One region of the Lysinibacillus sp. 54212 genome, then DNA from elsewhere that is predicted to be linked to it. Evidence: riboswitches for the same ligand, from Rfam matches in the RefSeq annotation. Region 1 holds a riboswitch; each other region holds the start of a gene.
What was found. A riboswitch is a leader RNA that binds a small molecule or an ion and turns the genes downstream of it on or off. The one in region 1 is predicted to bind cobalamin.
Positions count from the first base shown of each region.

Region 2: another riboswitch for cobalamin. It lies ahead of V4T18_RS04165 (ATP:cob(I)alamin adenosyltransferase); the one in region 1 lies ahead of V4T18_RS15790 (ABC transporter substrate-binding protein).
Region 3: another riboswitch for cobalamin. It lies ahead of V4T18_RS11710 (glutaredoxin family protein); the one in region 1 lies ahead of V4T18_RS15790 (ABC transporter substrate-binding protein).

Region 1 is NZ_JBAFWZ010000029.1:17,141-22,378, forward strand. It holds gene argS (arginine--tRNA ligase) at 1-1,648, shown strand, start outside; cobalamin riboswitch at 2,154-2,273, shown strand; gene V4T18_RS15790 (ABC transporter substrate-binding protein) at 2,448-3,395, shown strand; gene V4T18_RS15795 (FecCD family ABC transporter permease) at 3,388-4,386, shown strand; gene V4T18_RS15800 (adenosylcobinamide amidohydrolase) at 4,387-5,238, shown strand, end outside.
Region 2 is NZ_JBAFWZ010000004.1:74,452-79,689, reverse strand. It holds gene V4T18_RS04170 (hypothetical protein) at 1-1,547, shown strand, start outside; gene V4T18_RS04175 (sigma-70 family RNA polymerase sigma factor) at 1-4, shown strand, start outside; cobalamin riboswitch at 1,650-1,830, shown strand; gene V4T18_RS04165 (ATP:cob(I)alamin adenosyltransferase) at 1,980-2,522, shown strand; gene V4T18_RS04160 (ABC transporter substrate-binding protein) at 2,519-3,469, shown strand; gene V4T18_RS04155 (bifunctional adenosylcobinamide kinase/adenosylcobinamide-phosphate guanylyltransferase) at 3,565-4,125, shown strand; gene cobS (adenosylcobinamide-GDP ribazoletransferase) at 4,125-4,898, shown strand; gene V4T18_RS04145 (histidine phosphatase family protein) at 4,871-5,238, shown strand, end outside.
Region 3 is NZ_JBAFWZ010000015.1:30,316-35,553, reverse strand. It holds gene V4T18_RS11730 (adenosylcobinamide amidohydrolase) at 1-667, shown strand, start outside; gene cbiB (adenosylcobinamide-phosphate synthase CbiB) at 664-1,635, shown strand; gene V4T18_RS11720 (pyridoxal phosphate-dependent aminotransferase) at 1,592-2,680, shown strand; gene V4T18_RS11715 (histidine phosphatase family protein) at 2,649-3,248, shown strand; cobalamin riboswitch at 3,293-3,467, shown strand; gene V4T18_RS11710 (glutaredoxin family protein) at 3,614-3,841, shown strand; gene nrdI (class Ib ribonucleoside-diphosphate reductase assembly flavoprotein NrdI) at 3,838-4,227, shown strand; gene nrdE (class 1b ribonucleoside-diphosphate reductase subunit alpha) at 4,202-5,238, shown strand, end outside.

The sequences.
Region 1 (5,238 bases):
ACAACAACAAATTAAAGCGGTGCTAGCTGCGGCTGTTGAAAAAGCGGGCTTAGTAGAAGCTGGAACAGAATATAATATTCATTTAGAAACACCTAAAGATAAAGCGAACGGAGACTTTGCAACAAATCTAGCTATGCAATTAACAAAGCTAGCGAAAAAGCCGCCTCGTGCGATTGCAGAAGCAATTTTGGAAAATGTGGATAAGGAAAACACAGATATTGAAAAAATCGAAATTGCTGGTCCTGGTTTTATGAACATTACCGTTCGCAAGGATTTTTTAGCTGGCGTTGTTAAATCAACTTTCGAACAAGGCGAAAATTACGGTCGCTCAAACGCAGGTGAGGGTGAGAAAGTTCAAGTTGAGTTTGTATCAGCGAACCCAACTGGTGATTTGCATTTAGGGCATGCGCGCGGAGCTTCAGTAGGGGATTCTCTATGCAATGTATTAGATTTCGCAGGCTATGCCGTAGCACGTGAATATTATATTAATGATGCAGGAAACCAAATTAACAACTTAGCGTATTCGCTAGAGGCTCGTTATAAGCAGGCGCTAGGCTTAGAGGCTGAAATGCCAGAGGACGGCTACCACGGGCCCGATATTATTGAAATCGCTGGCGAGTTAGCGAAGCAATTCGGTGCAGAAATTTTAGAAAAATCGGATGAAGAACGCTTCAAATTTTTCCGTGAGCACGGCTTACGTTTAGAGCTTGCAAAATTACAAAAAGACTTAGCGAACTTCCGTGTTGAGTTTGATGTTTGGTATTCAGAAACTTCCCTATATAACAACGGGAAAATTGAAGTAGCATTAGACAAATTAAAGGCAAATGGACATGTGTTTGAAGAGGAAGGCGCGACTTGGTTCCGCTCGACAACATTTGGTGACGACAAGGATCGTGTGCTTATTAAAAATGACGGCTCATTTACGTACCTGACTCCTGATATCGCATACCATGAGGATAAATTACAACGTGGCTTTGATAAATTAATTAATATTTGGGGTGCAGATCACCACGGCTATATCCCACGTATGAAGGCAGCGATCGAAGCACTTGGCTATAACCGTGACACACTTGAAGTAGAAGTTATTCAAATGGTTCAGCTCTATAAAAATGGCGAGAAATTCAAAATGTCGAAGCGTACGGGTAACGCGGTTACAATGCGTGAGCTAGTAGAAGAGGTAGGCTTAGATGCAGTACGTTACTTCTTTGTAAAAACTGCTGGCGATTCACATATGGACTTTGATTTAGACTTAGCAGTTTCGCAGTCTAATGAAAACCCTGTATATTATGCTCAATATGCACATGCACGTATTTCTTCTATTTTACGTTCAGCTGCAGAGCAAGGATACGCTACTTCATTAGATAATCTTGGTTTATTAGTTGCTGAAAAGGAAGAAGATGTATTGAAAAAAGTTGGTGCATTCCCTCAAATCGTAGCGGATGCAGCGAAACACCGTACACCTCACCGTATTGCAAACTATATTCAAGAATTAGCATCTACATTCCATAGCTTCTATAATGCTGAAAAGGTACTAAACGCCGATAATAAAGAATTAACAGAGGCACGTTTAGCACTTATTACAGCAGTAAAAACAACATTGGCGAATGCACTAAAGCTAATTGGCGTAAGTGCACCAGAAAAAATGTAAGATCTAGGCATCCTGAACAATCAGGGTGCCTTTTCTATTGGAGTGTGGTAAGTAGATACGTTTGTTTGAATAAGAGTCATGGTTTTTGATTTACTAGCCATAAATTTCGAAATACTAGCCACATTTTTGAATTTACTAGCCAAAATTTCAAAAATACTAGCCAATTACGAGTTGCAGCCACAAATTTTCGAATACAGTCCGAAATTATTGATATAGTAGCCTCAAATTTCAAAATACTAGCCATATTTTTCGATTTACTAGCCAAAATTTCAAAAATACTAGCCACATTTTTTGATTTACTAGCCGATTTTTTCAAAATACTAGCTACATTTCAAGAAATACTAGCCAACTACGATTTGCAGCCACAATTATTAAAAAATCTAGCCCGAAAATTAAATTTAATCGCTCTTGTGATAATTCATATTCCGGCAAACTTCCGAAATACAATATACGAATAATTTTATCTGTAAAAATAGTATTTTTACGCTATAATAAAGAAAATTGAAAAATCTAAAATCATAAGGATATAGGGTAAGTCGGTGTGAATCCGACGCGGTCCCGCCACTGTAATTGCATGATGCAAGAATGCAAAAGCCAGAAAACCGGTCTTTATGGACACCAATGCAAGCCTACGAGGATAGGGTGGTAGCGAAACCTGTGTTTTTGTACGCAAATTTTGCTCTTTCCTACTTCTCTTACATTGGTAAGGGATTTTTTTTTGAAAAAAATCTTTATTGGAAAATAACATCTCTCCTTATTTTGATCAGGGTGAGAATTTCTAATTCTAGGAGGAGAAAGAATGAAGAAGCTTTGGCAGCTATGGTTAACAGCCCTATTAACGTTGGGTTTACTCTCTGCATGTAACGAGGATAATGCAAGCAGTGGGGCAAAGGTCAAGCAAAATGATGAAGTAAATAATGAACAAGTATTTCCAGTAACAGTAAAGGATGCTAGAGGGAATGACGTTACGCTACAGGAAGCACCAGATCGTATCGTCTCGTTAACACCATCCAATACGGAAATTTTATTTAGCCTGGGCTTAGATGAGGAAATCGTTGGAGTAAATGATAATGATAACTACCCTGAGCAAGTAGCAGAGAAAACAAGTGTTGGTGGAATGGAATTTAATATAGAGACAATTATTTCATTACAACCAGATATTGTGTTTGCACACGAATCGAGCATGTATATGATGGAAGGCGCTATTGATCAACTAGTTTCTGCAGGCATCAAAATATTTGTTGTGAAAGATGCGATGAACTTTGAAGAAACGTATAAAACTATTGAAGAAATTGGTACATTAACAGGTAAGGAAGACGAGGCAGAAAAAGTAACTAAAGATATTCAAAATAAGCTAGCGGAAATTCAAGCTAAAGTAAAAGGTCAGGAGCCGAAAACTGCTTTCATCGTTGTTGGTACACAGCCAGATATTTATGTTGTCGGTCAAAACAATTTTATGAATGAAATGCTTAAAGCGATTAACGTTACGAATGCCGTTGAAGTTGAAGGCTGGCCAATGTATAGCGCTGAGGAATTTGTGGACAGTAATCCGGATTCTATCATTTTCACATACGCTGGGGATGATGAAGTAATTAAAAATAATAAAGCATTCTCTGTGATGAAGGCTGTTCAAAGTAATTCACTAACGGTTGTTGATGGTGATACAACGAGTAGACAAGGTCCACGTCTAGCCTTAGGAGTAGAAGCCTTAGCGAAAGCAATTTATCCAGAGGCTTTTAATGAATAAAAAATATACAATCGCGTATATTTTCTCGCTAATCCTATTAGCAACTAGCGTGTGGTTTGGCATATCAATCGGCTCGGTCGATATTCCACTTTCAACCTTATGGGATAGCGAATCAAACCCATCAGCCTACAGCATTTTATGGAATATTCGCATGCCGCGTGTAATCCTTGCGGGGCTAGTCGGGGCTTCACTAGCTATTGCAGGTGCTGCATTTCAAGGGCTGTTAAAGAATCCGCTTGCTGACCCATATACGTTAGGCATCTCATCAGGTGCCTCTGTTGGTGCGGTTACTACTATTTTCTTTAGTGTATCTCTACCACTACTAGGCATATACACGCTTCCGATCTTTAGTATGGTTGGTGCGCTGCTCACGATGCTTGCTGTAATGAGCTTTGCTAAATTAGTGGACCGTACGATGAAGATGGAGACACTGATACTAACAGGAATAATTTTTAGCTCCTTTTTAGGTTCATGCATTTCATTAATGATTGCATTAACGGGGGAGGAGCTTCGTTCGATTATGGGCTGGCTTCTTGGTAGCGTTTCGATGCGCGGATGGCCGTATGTGAAAATGATTCTTCCATTTGTAATTGTAGGTACACTTCTTATTTGGCTAAATCGTCGTGAGCTTAATGCGATGATTTATGGTGAAGACCGGGCGAAATATTTAGGAGTGGATGTTAAACGAAGTAAATATATTCTTTTAGCTGGTGGTTCTATGCTAACGGGTGCAGCTGTTGCGGTATCAGGAACGATTGGATTTTTAGGTCTAGTCGTTCCTCATATGGTACGAATGATTATTGGTACCGATCATCGCCATTTACTACTCATCTCATTTTTAAATGGAGCAAGCTTACTTGTCATATGTGATCTAGTATCGCGTACAATTATTGCACCAATTGAGCTGCCGATTGGGGTTATTACTGCGTTTATCGGAGCACCGGTATTTTCATATATTTTCTTTAAACAACGAAAGGGACGGGTGGCATAAATGCTGAAAGTAGAAAATATCTCAGGCGGCTATGGCAGCGTACCCATCGTCCATAATATTTCGTTTACTGTAGGGCAAGGGAAGATGCTAGGTATTCTTGGACCAAATGGTAGCGGTAAATCGACCCTATTGAAACTAGTCAGTGGCATTATTGCTCCCACTTCCGGAACCGTTTTTATTGATGAGAAAGAGATGCAGAGCTATTCACCAAAAGGGCTAGCGAAAAAAATGGCGGTTTTACCACAGCTTCATGCAAATGCCTTTTCAAATTCTGTGTATGAAACGGTATCGCTCGGTCGATATCCGCACCAAAAAGGCTTTTTTTCTTCGTGGTCAGATCAGGATGAACGGGCAGTTACAATAGCAATGGAGCAAACAGGTGTAGCCAAATATCGTGATACGATGATGGAGTTTTTATCTGGCGGTGAGCAGCAGCGAGTCTTTATTGCCCAAGCATTAGCGCAATGCTCACAAATATTATTGCTTGACGAGCCGACAAATCATTTGGATATTGCCCATCAAAAGCAAATACTAGACTTAATTCGAAAGGAAATTGTTGAGTGTGGTTTAACAGTCGTTTCAGTTTTTCATGATATTAACTTAGCATCTCTTTATTGTGATGAGCTACTGCTAATGGAAGATGGGCATGTTCGCGCATTTGGGGCGCCGCATGAGGTTATTGTCCAACGGGAAATTGAAGATGTGTATAAGGCGCGTGTGTCGACCTATGCTCATCCAGAAATGCCGAAGCCTCAAATTACGATGATGCCAAAAGAAGTATGGCAGGGTGAGCAACAGCGTGTTACAAAAGAACATATACTATTAACAAACGACTATATACAGCTACAAACT
Region 2 (5,238 bases), on a different contig from region 1:
CTAAGGCAAAAGTATGGGCATTGCGTGATATAGCTGAGCATAAGGAGTCTATCATCCAAAAAGTACAATCAAACCTTCATAAACCTCCTCAAAAAAAGAAAACAAATTTTTTAATTCCAGTTACATCTCTTATCGTGACTGCAGCAGTCCTATTTTTCGTATTTATGCTAGTAGGTGATAAAGATGATGATCCTCAGCTAGCTCAGCAAGGGTTTATGGAGACAGTACCACATCCAGAATCTACTGAAATTTTATATGAGCATAAAACAGACGATTATGAGGTTATCTTTTATACGGATGAAAGCGGCTTTCGAATAGGGTATAAACCGACTGATCATGAGGTATGGACTCATACAGGGAATGGAGAAGAAAATCCTGAGGACGGCTTTGAGTGGGTAATGGACCATAACCATTATATTCCAGTTGCATTATTTGGAGGCATTATTACAGATGAAAAAATCACTTCTGTTAAAGTCATGCAGCAAACGCTAGAGCAACAGGGAACAGTATTCCAACTAAACGATATGAAAGTCTGGTACGCAGTTTTCGATACGTTAGAATCTGGTACACCCGACCCACTAAAGATAGAAGCGTATAACGACGGGCAGCAGGTAGTATGGCGACACGGTATTTATGATAATGGTTTAGAAAGTGGCTTAGTTCAAAAGGATAAAGGCGGCAATATTAGTAAATCCATCACTATTTACAAGCCGGATGAAACTGTGAGCTACCTTGAAAAGCATGAGGTAGAGTATAGTGGTGATGGTTCTGAGGCGTCGATAATTAACTTTATTTACGAGCAAGCGAAAACGTTCAATGTCACCCTTAATAGTTATAGCTTTGAAAACAATGGGGCGTCTCTCATTTTAGATTTGGGAGAAGGGGTTTTTAATATACAGGGCTCTACTGGCGGCTCGATGTTTGCTGGTACGATTAATGGATCATTTTTTGAATATTTCCCAGCTCTCCAGCAAATTACCTTTACCCATAACGGCTCCTATGATGCGATTTTAGATCATTTTATGGTAGGTGAACCATACAAGAGACCGACTGAAGAACAGGAGCTTACTAATTTAACTTCGCTCGTTTTTAGTCATTTGTATAATGGAGAGTATGAGAAATTATCGGCAATGGTAGATCCATCTGAGGGCCTTACATTCTCATTGTTTGCTGACTTCGGTAACAAACCAGGGTACGGTGGGGATTATGTAAACCTTAAGCCGGATGAGCTAGTAAATGCTAAAAATCAACAAATTGATTGGGGACATGATGATAGCAATCGAGAGTTTAAAATGACATTGGAAGAATATGTGCAAACTATTTTGTTAAAGGTGAATGGAAAAGACTTTGTTTATGACACAGTTACATTTAACGGTCAGGCTGTTCAATTTGGCGGGGTTTTAAATACTATTCATGCAAATTATCCGAATGCGAAGTATATAGAGTATTACTCTAGCCAATCCTCTCAAGCCCTGCGATTCATTTTCCATAAATCGGGAGGGGGATGGTATTTAATCGGCATTGCGAGAGATGTACCTACAGGTTAATCTATACAATATTTTATGTAATATTGTACAGAACTAGTTGTTTGCGATGATTTTCCCTTAAATTATTAAATTATTTGTCAATTTAGCTTTATTTATGTTACATTCTTTATCAGGTGAATAAGCTTGCAGGAAAGAGAAAAGGGAATTCGGTGAAAGGCCGAAGCTATGTCCGTAACTGTATGCGCTGATGAAATGAGAGGATACCACTGTCTATGGATGGGAAGGATCTCAGAAGTAAGTTGATGCGCGAGCCAGGAGACCTGTCTTTTTCTATTCGTAACAACACTCTTCGGAACTAAAGGGAATGTGCGGCAAATACGAATAACAAATAGTATTGTTTTTTGTCTTTCTGCCATCCATTTTCTGGGTGGCTTTTTCTGTTGGACGAAGTTGTTGTAGTATTTTGTAATGGTTGTGAAAGGGAGATAAGAATTGAAGAAAGATATGCGCTATAGCTGTTATCCGTTTATGCGTGAAAAAAGCTGTTTAGTAGACTACGAGATTCGTACAGATTGTTTAACGACTAGGGTGGGCGAGGTTTTTCCAGCATTAGCTGATAGTGAGGCTGAAAGGATAGTACTTGAAGATTTACGGATCATTCAGCCAAATGTTTATCATGCGAACGGCTCTGTCCGTGGCAAGCTTGCGATAACAGAAGAGGATTTACAATGGCTAAGTGACCGCTATGATTTTTATGTAGCGTATGTCCAACAAGAAATACAGCAATTCGTTTTGCCGCAAGGAACTGAAGCAGCAAGTCGATTACATAGCTGTCGAAGTGAGGCAAAAAAGTCTTACAGAGCTCTACATAAAGTAAGTGAGGAACGAGTAGTACCGGAAATTCTATTCGATTATTTAGGACTACTAGCAAATGTATTTTTTGTAATGGCAGTATATTTAAATAAACATGGGCATCACTCAGAAATAATTTTTGAAAGTAAATCTTATCCAAAAAGAAAGAAGGCAGAACAATGAAATTTAAAATGAAATGGGTAACACCAATTGCTGCAGCCCTACTATTAGCTGCATGTGGAACGGATGAAGACAAAAATGCAAAGCAAAATGAACAAGAGCAAGAAAAGCCGGAAGTAGCGGAAGGTCCTTATAAAGTTGTCGATGACCGTGATGAGGAAATTACATTTGATGAAGTACCAGAATCAATTATTTCACTTCAACCGAGTAATACAGAAATTTTATTCTCTCTAGGCGCTGGTGAAAAAATTATTGGTGCAACAGATTATGACACTTACCCAGAAGAGGCAAAGAAAATCGAACGTGTTTCAGATTCGATGACAATCAATGCTGAACGTATTATTGAATTAAATCCAGATGTTGTAATAGCATATACTGCCGGTGATCCAGCTCAAATCGAGCAGCTTGAAGCGGCTGGGCTAAAGGTATTTGTTATTGATTCGGCTGCATCATTTGATGATGTGTATGGCGATATTGTTCAACTTTCTGAGGTACTTCAAGTTGAGGATACTGGTGAGCAAGTTGTAAAAGATATTAAAGCTCAAATTGCGGCAGTTCAAGAAAAAACAGAAAAGCTTGATCAGAAGAAAAAAGTATATTTTGAAATTTCACCAGCTCCAGATATTTGGACAGCAGGTGGTAACACATTCCAACAAGAAATTTTAACAGCAGCTGGTGTGGAAAATGTATTTGAGGAACAAGACGGCTGGTTTAGTGCAGCAGAGGAAGATGTCATTACAAAGGATCCAGAAGTGATTTTAACATCTGTCTACTATACAGATGATGCAGTTGGTGAAATTTTAGCTCGTAATGGCTGGGATAAAATGCAAGCAATTATTAATAAAAATGTTTATTTAGTGGATGCTGATATCACATCTCGTCCAGCAACTCGTATTGGTGAAGCAGTTGAGCTAGTAGCAGAAACAGTATATCCTGATTTATTTAAATAGTCAGGGAGTAGGCTGGCATACGAATTAAATTTTAAAAATATGTCAAGAGCAAATCTATCATTAGATTTGCTCTTTTCAAGTAGAGGTTGGTGCCAATGGGAGGACGAATAATTTTTATAACTGGTGGCGTTAGAAGTGGTAAAAGTGCATTTGCAGAAAATTATGCCCAGCAGCTTGCTAAGAATAACAGTAAGTCCTTGCTCTATATTGCATCAGGTGTCTCATTTGATGAAGAAATGCAGCAGCGAATCAATAGGCATAAAATCGATCGTCTGCAAGCAGCTATTCCCTGGAAAACACTAGAAGTGCCAGACCGTTTCCCAACAAAATTTTCCGTTCTGTCTTCGGACTATGTTCTATTATGGGATTGTTTAACAACGTGGCTCACGAATATAATATTTAGGAACGAGCTTTCCCCAAATAGAGAAAAAAATATTACTTTAGCCGTTGAACAGTTACAAGATCAGCTAAAAGAATGGCAGCAAAAGGGTATAGTCGTATTATTAGTTTCAAATGAAGTGTTAGATGAAGGCGCCTCACGCTACTGGGAAGTAAATGAATATCGGCAAATTATAGGTAAATTACATCAATGGATTGTTGCACAATGTGATGAAGCCTATGAGTTAGATTCTGGCATTGAAAAGAGGTGGAAATAATGGGGTTAAGAACAGGGTTTACAGGTATTTTATTAGCGCTACAATTTTTCACCTCATTACCTATTAAATTTCAGCTACCGATTACACGAATGACAGCAACTGCAATGTACGGGGCTATCCCGCTACTAGGTATCGGTATGGGGAGTATACTTGCTGGAATAATAGTTTTGAATAATAGCTATTTGCAGTTTTCCTCCCTTTTTATTGCTATCCTGTTAGTTGTTGCTCACTTTATAATGACAGGTGGCTTGCATATGGACGGAGTTGTTGATACTGGAGATGCCTTTTTCTCTTATAGAGATAAGGAAAGGCGTCTTGAAATATTAGATGATCCTCGTGTAGGGGCATTTGGTGCAATGACACTCGTCATTTTTGTACTGCTGAAAGTAGCAGTTTTATACGAGCTTTTATTACATAGCATCCCTATCTATTATTTTATTGTCCTACCGTTTATGGCACGGTTATCGATTTTATTGTATTTCCTTACGATGAAAACGTTCAAAAATAAGGGTATTGCAGCCTATTTTAAAGAGAGAGTTCATGCGAGAAAGCTATGGCTTGCATTGATTATTTATAGCTTATCTCTTATTGCAGTCTCTCTTTTTTTACAGCAATTAATTTGGCTTGTTCTATTCGTTGTGATGCTGCTGTTTGTAGCCATTTATCGATACTGGACGAAGAAAAATTTCGGCGGGATGTCTGGCGATTTAGTCGGAGCATGCTTTGAAGGGACGGAGCTTCTTTTATGGTTCACGCTATTACTATTCATTTAATTCGTCATGAAAAAACACAGGCGAATATCGAGCGTAAATACATTGGCTGGACGGATGAGGAGATTATACCAAGAGCTGGACATTTTACGCTCCCGCTAAATCCAGCTGTCGTTTATGGGAGTGATCTTATTCGCTGTAAGCAAACAGCAAATTTGTATTTTCCTAAAGCAACGTTTTTATCGGCTGTAGGGCTTCGTGAGCTGAATTTCGGAGATTTTGAGATGAAAACGTATGAGCAATTAAAGGACCATAAGTTATATCGAAGGTGGATAGATGATCCGTTATGTGTAACACCACAAAACGGTGAATCGTTCCAGGTATTTAAAGAACGTGTGTATGA
Region 3 (5,238 bases), on a different contig from region 1:
ACCAATCATTTCGAATTATGGGATTTATTCAGTGGCATCTTTTAAAAAGCCGTTACTCTCAATCAGTTCGGCGATGATTAATCCTGGACTATATGAAGCCAGTATTTTTATTAATCGAACTGTGCCTGTTGACTATAATCCACAGCATGTACAAGAAGAATTTATAGATTTTTTAGTCCAGCATGACCTTCCTATCGAGAAGAGTGTGGCAATGATGACTGCAGTAAACCAGGAGTTTCTTTTTATAGATACTTTTCAGGATGGAGAACTAACGCTGACGGTCATGTTAACAGCTGGGCTAGGGAATGCAGTAGATATTACCGCCTCGCATCGCTATACATATCAATCAAGGATCGGCACTATTAATATTTTCGTATTTATCGACGGTCATTTAACTGTCGAAGCCTTGATGCAGGCATATAGTGCAGTAACTGAAACAAAGGTGAAAACACTTATCCAGCGTAATATAGTAGATAAAAAAAGTGGGACCTTGGCTACAGGCACATCGACAGATAGCGTATGTGTTGCAGCCACACAACAAGGCGAGCTTTATCCTTATGCAGGCTCCATTACTAAATTAGGAAGCTTGATCGGAAAAGGTGTTGCCCACACATTACATCGTGCAATTGATAATTATATTATTTATACAAAGGGACGTTTAAAATGAATAGTATCATTTGTTTACTGGCCATAGGGTTAGACCGTATCGTAGGCGATCCAAAAGGGCTACCACACCCAGTCATTTGGATTGGCAACTGGATTGCCTTCTTAGAAAAAAGGTTGAATAGGGGGGTCAATCGACGCTTAAAAGGAGCCTTAACGGTATTGCTAACTCTATTCGCTACATTGGCTGTAGTAGGTGCGGTTCTTTTCGTCAGCTATAAAATTCATTGGGCCATTGGTATTGCGATTGAAGTACTCTTAATTGCAATCGCACTTGCTCAAAAAAGCTTAGATCAAGCAGCGATGGTTGTTTATCGTGCATTAGAGGCAAACGACATGGAAGAGGCCCGGACGAAGCTTGGATGGATTGTAGGTCGGGATACAGCTCATTTAGAGGAGCCAGAAGTTGTACGAGGGGTCGTGGAGACTGTTTCGGAAAATACAAGCGACGGCGTAACCGCTCCATTATTTTATGCTCTTCTATTTGGTGCAATCGGTGCGTGGATTTATAAAGCGATTAACACATTAGATTCTATGGTTGCGTATAAGAATGAGCGCTACAGTCAATTTGGCTACATTGCAGCAAAATTAGATGATATTGCGAACTACATTCCGAGTCGTCTAACAGGGTTATTGATTTTGCTTACAACCAAAAATGTAAAAAAGCTACCTTTGGCGGAACGATGGAATAAATGGAAGAGAGATGCGAAAAAACATCCAAGTCCTAATAGCGGCTATTTAGAGGCAGCTACGGCTTATCAACTAGGGATTCGTTTAGGTGGCAATAATTCCTATGGTGGAAAGCAATCCTTTCGAGCGTTTATGGGGGAGCCACTTGTCGTCATGAACCGAGAGCATATTAAGCTTACTGTTCGACATATGTATACCGTCACAATTTACTTTTTACTACTGATTGGAGGGATCATTTTTGGCATTACCTGCGCATGGAGCAAATGCATTGGCTTTATATAGGCAACTTCAGTTACCAATGCCTGAAAAGATTTATGATTTAAGTGAAAATGTGAATGTTCTAGGGAGTCCTTCATCGATTAAAAAGCTTTGGCCAGCGTTGTTGGAAAGTGTCGGAAGTTATCCAGATATGCTTGCAGAACCTTTTCGGAGTAAAGTAGCTAGCGTTCACAGAGTGCCTAATGATTTTGTTGTAGTAGGGAATGGGGCAGCGGAATTACTAATGGCAATCGCGCAGTTTTTTAGAGAAAAGCATGCCATTATTGTGGAGCCCTCCTTTTCTGAATATAAACGAACGCTTTTACAGCAAAACGTTCATGTGGAGTCGATTGTTGTAGAGGATATTTGTCTCTATAAGCTACCGATGCAAGCACTAAAAAAGGCGATGGACAAGGGTGACGTAATTTACCTTTGCAACCCAAATAATCCAACGGGTGTTCTGACAGCTCGTGAGGAAATTGAAGAGCTATTAGCTTACGGTGAAAAGGTTGGCTGTGCCGTAGTTGTTGATGAGGCGTTTATGGATTGGACGGATGAAAAAGAATCGGTAATCGATTTAACTGTCCGCTATGCCAATTTATTTGTCTTACGATCAATGACAAAAATGTATGCTTTAGCTGGCGTTCGCCTTGGCTATTTAGTTAGTAGGCATGCGTCAAATATCTACAATTATTTACCTCATTGGAGTGTTAGCGGCATTGCGATTGCAATTGGCTGCCAATGCTTAGAAGAATCCGCCTTTGTCCAAATATCTGGTGAAAATAGTACGAAAATGCGAACGGCTATGAGTCATTTTTTAATGCAACATGGCTGTGCTGTAACGGCTAGCGAAGCCAACTTTCTAACATTCAAACTACCGATGGGGTGGAGTGTACCGGAAGCCTATCTATATTTCCTTCAGCATGGAATCGTGTTACGGCATACGGAAAACTATATCGGCTTGGATGGTCAGTGGTTTCGGATTGGCATGAAGGATGAAGAAGCAATGAATGAATTTACTAAAAGGTTTGTGGAATATGAAAACAATTTACCTAGTAAGACACGGTGAGACGGAGTGGAATAAGCTAGGCAAGTTACAGGGCTGGCTTGACTCGGAATTAACCGAATTAGGAGTACAGCAAGCAAGGGCGCTTCAGTATACTTTTCAGGGAATGGATATCGATACTGTTTATAGCAGTGACTTAGGGCGGGCGATTTCTACTGCCCGACTTATTGTACCAGCCCAGGAGCCAGTGATTGATGCGCGGCTAAAGGAAATATTTTTAGGTGAGTGGCAAGGAAAAGAGCTTCAATATTTGGAAAGAGATCCTTGTTACGAGCAATATGTGTGTTCACCTCAATCTTTTCAACCGACCACTCAGGAAACATTTCAGTCAGTAGCAAATAGAATGCATGCCTGCTTGCAAAGTGTTGCTCAAAAAAATGAAAAAAATATCATAATGGTATCACACGGGATCGCTATTCATTGTTTGTTGTGGAAATTAAGCGGTGAAAGACTCCATTCTTTATCCGATTTAATCCCTAGCTGTGGTGTTGTAAAGCTAAATTATTGTGACGGTATTTGGGAAATTCAGGAGTTTACCTTGAGGAAAGTACAAAATACTTATTTACAGTAAAAGATTGGTCATGCTATACTTGAAATCGTTGAATCACAATATATTGTGTTATTTTTTATTTAGGTACTACTATATGTAGTTGAAAGGGAAGCTGGTGAAAATCTAGCGCTGTCCCCGCAACTGTAAATCCGAGCGACTTACGTGATACCACTGTTCCAACGGGAAGGTGTAAGAAGTGATGAAGATGAGCCAGGAGACCGCCTCAATAAAAAGACAGTACATTTCTTCGGGGTAGAGTAAATGGATGCGAAGCTTTAGTGTGTCCATTTTAGATTATCTCACATTTGAGGTAGTCTTTTTATTTTTGTCCCATGTTTAGGGATAACGGAGACTATACATAAATTAATGAAATGAGGAATGAAAAAATGAAATTATACACAAAAACAATTTGTCCAAAATGCCTATGGGTGAAATCTGAGTTAGTGCAAGCTGGATTCGATTCAGTTGAAATGATTAATATTGATCACAATGAGCAAGCAAAAGAAAAAATTATCAATGCTGGCTTGATGAGTGTTCCTATTTTAGAGGTTGAAGGCGAACTAATTCATGATGTGCAGGAGATTGTATCGCGAATTGAGATGCTTACGCAGTGATTGCCTATGCTAGTCGAACAGGGAATGTACGCTATATTGTCCAAAAACTAAACCTACCAGCTATCGAAATTACAAAAGATACAGTAATTGAAACACCATTTATCCTTTGTACGTACACAGATGGACTTGGTGATGTGCCCGCTGTTGTCCAAGCCTTTATGGAACAGAACGCTACGTTATGTAAAGGGATTGTCGTTAGTGGAAACAGTAATTTTGGTTTAGATGTTTTTGGACTTGCTGGTGATAAACTCGCTTCAGACTACCATATACCGCTAGTTAGAAAGATTGATTTACGAGGGTTTTCAAAGGATTATGAGGCAATCCTTGCATTTTATAATGATTGTGTGAAAGAGGATGACTATGAAACAATACTTGAAGTTAAATAATGAAGTATTAAATCGCTATCATGCAACTGGTGAGCTCGATTTAGCGAAGGATAAAGAAGCAACACGCCGATACTTTTTAGAGGATGTTAACGTTCGTATGCGTTACTTTATCGACGTAGAGGAAAAAATTCGATACTTAGTCGATGAAGGCTATTATGAAAAAGAATTTATCGACCAATATACGCCAGCATTTATAAAAAGTATGTATAAAAAAGCATACGCTTATAAGTTCCGCTTCCCATCCTTTATGAGTGCAAGCAAATTTTACGAAAGCTATGCGATGAAAAGTCGAGATGGCAAGGAAATTTTAGAAAAGTACGAGGATCGTATCGTTATTATCGCCCTTTATCTCGCACAAGGTGATGAAAGGTTGGCAGAAAAAGCTGTCGAAGCGATGATGGAAGCATACCAGCCTGCTACACCTACTGCATTGAATAGTGGTAAAAAAGCGCGCGGAGAGTTAGTAAGCTGCTTTAAGCTAACAATGGATGACACGATGAATAGCATTGCCGAAAATATTGGCTACTGCTTAGAGCTATCACGTCTTGGTGGTGGTGTCGGTGTAAATTTAACTGATTTACGTCCATTAGGTGATCCAATTAAAGGGATTTTGAACAGAGCTAGTGGTGTAATGCCTGTTGCAAAGCTGCTAGAAAACTCCTTCTCCTATTCCAACCAATTAGGACAGCGTAACGGTTCAGGTGTTGTGTACTTAAACATTTTCCACGGAGATATTGAGAATTTTATTTCCTCGAAAAAACCAAATGCAGATGAAAAAATTCGCTTAGCAACATTATCTACAGGTGTTATCCTTCCAACAATCTTCTTTGAGCTAATGAAGCGAAATAAAGATATTGTGTTATTTAGCTCTTACGATATTTATAAGGAATACGGCAAGCGCATGTCTGAAATTAGCATGAGCGAAATGTATTACGAGTTACTCGATAATCCAAACATTCGCAAGCTAAAACGTTTAAATGCACGTAAGCTTTATACAGAAATTAAGAAGGC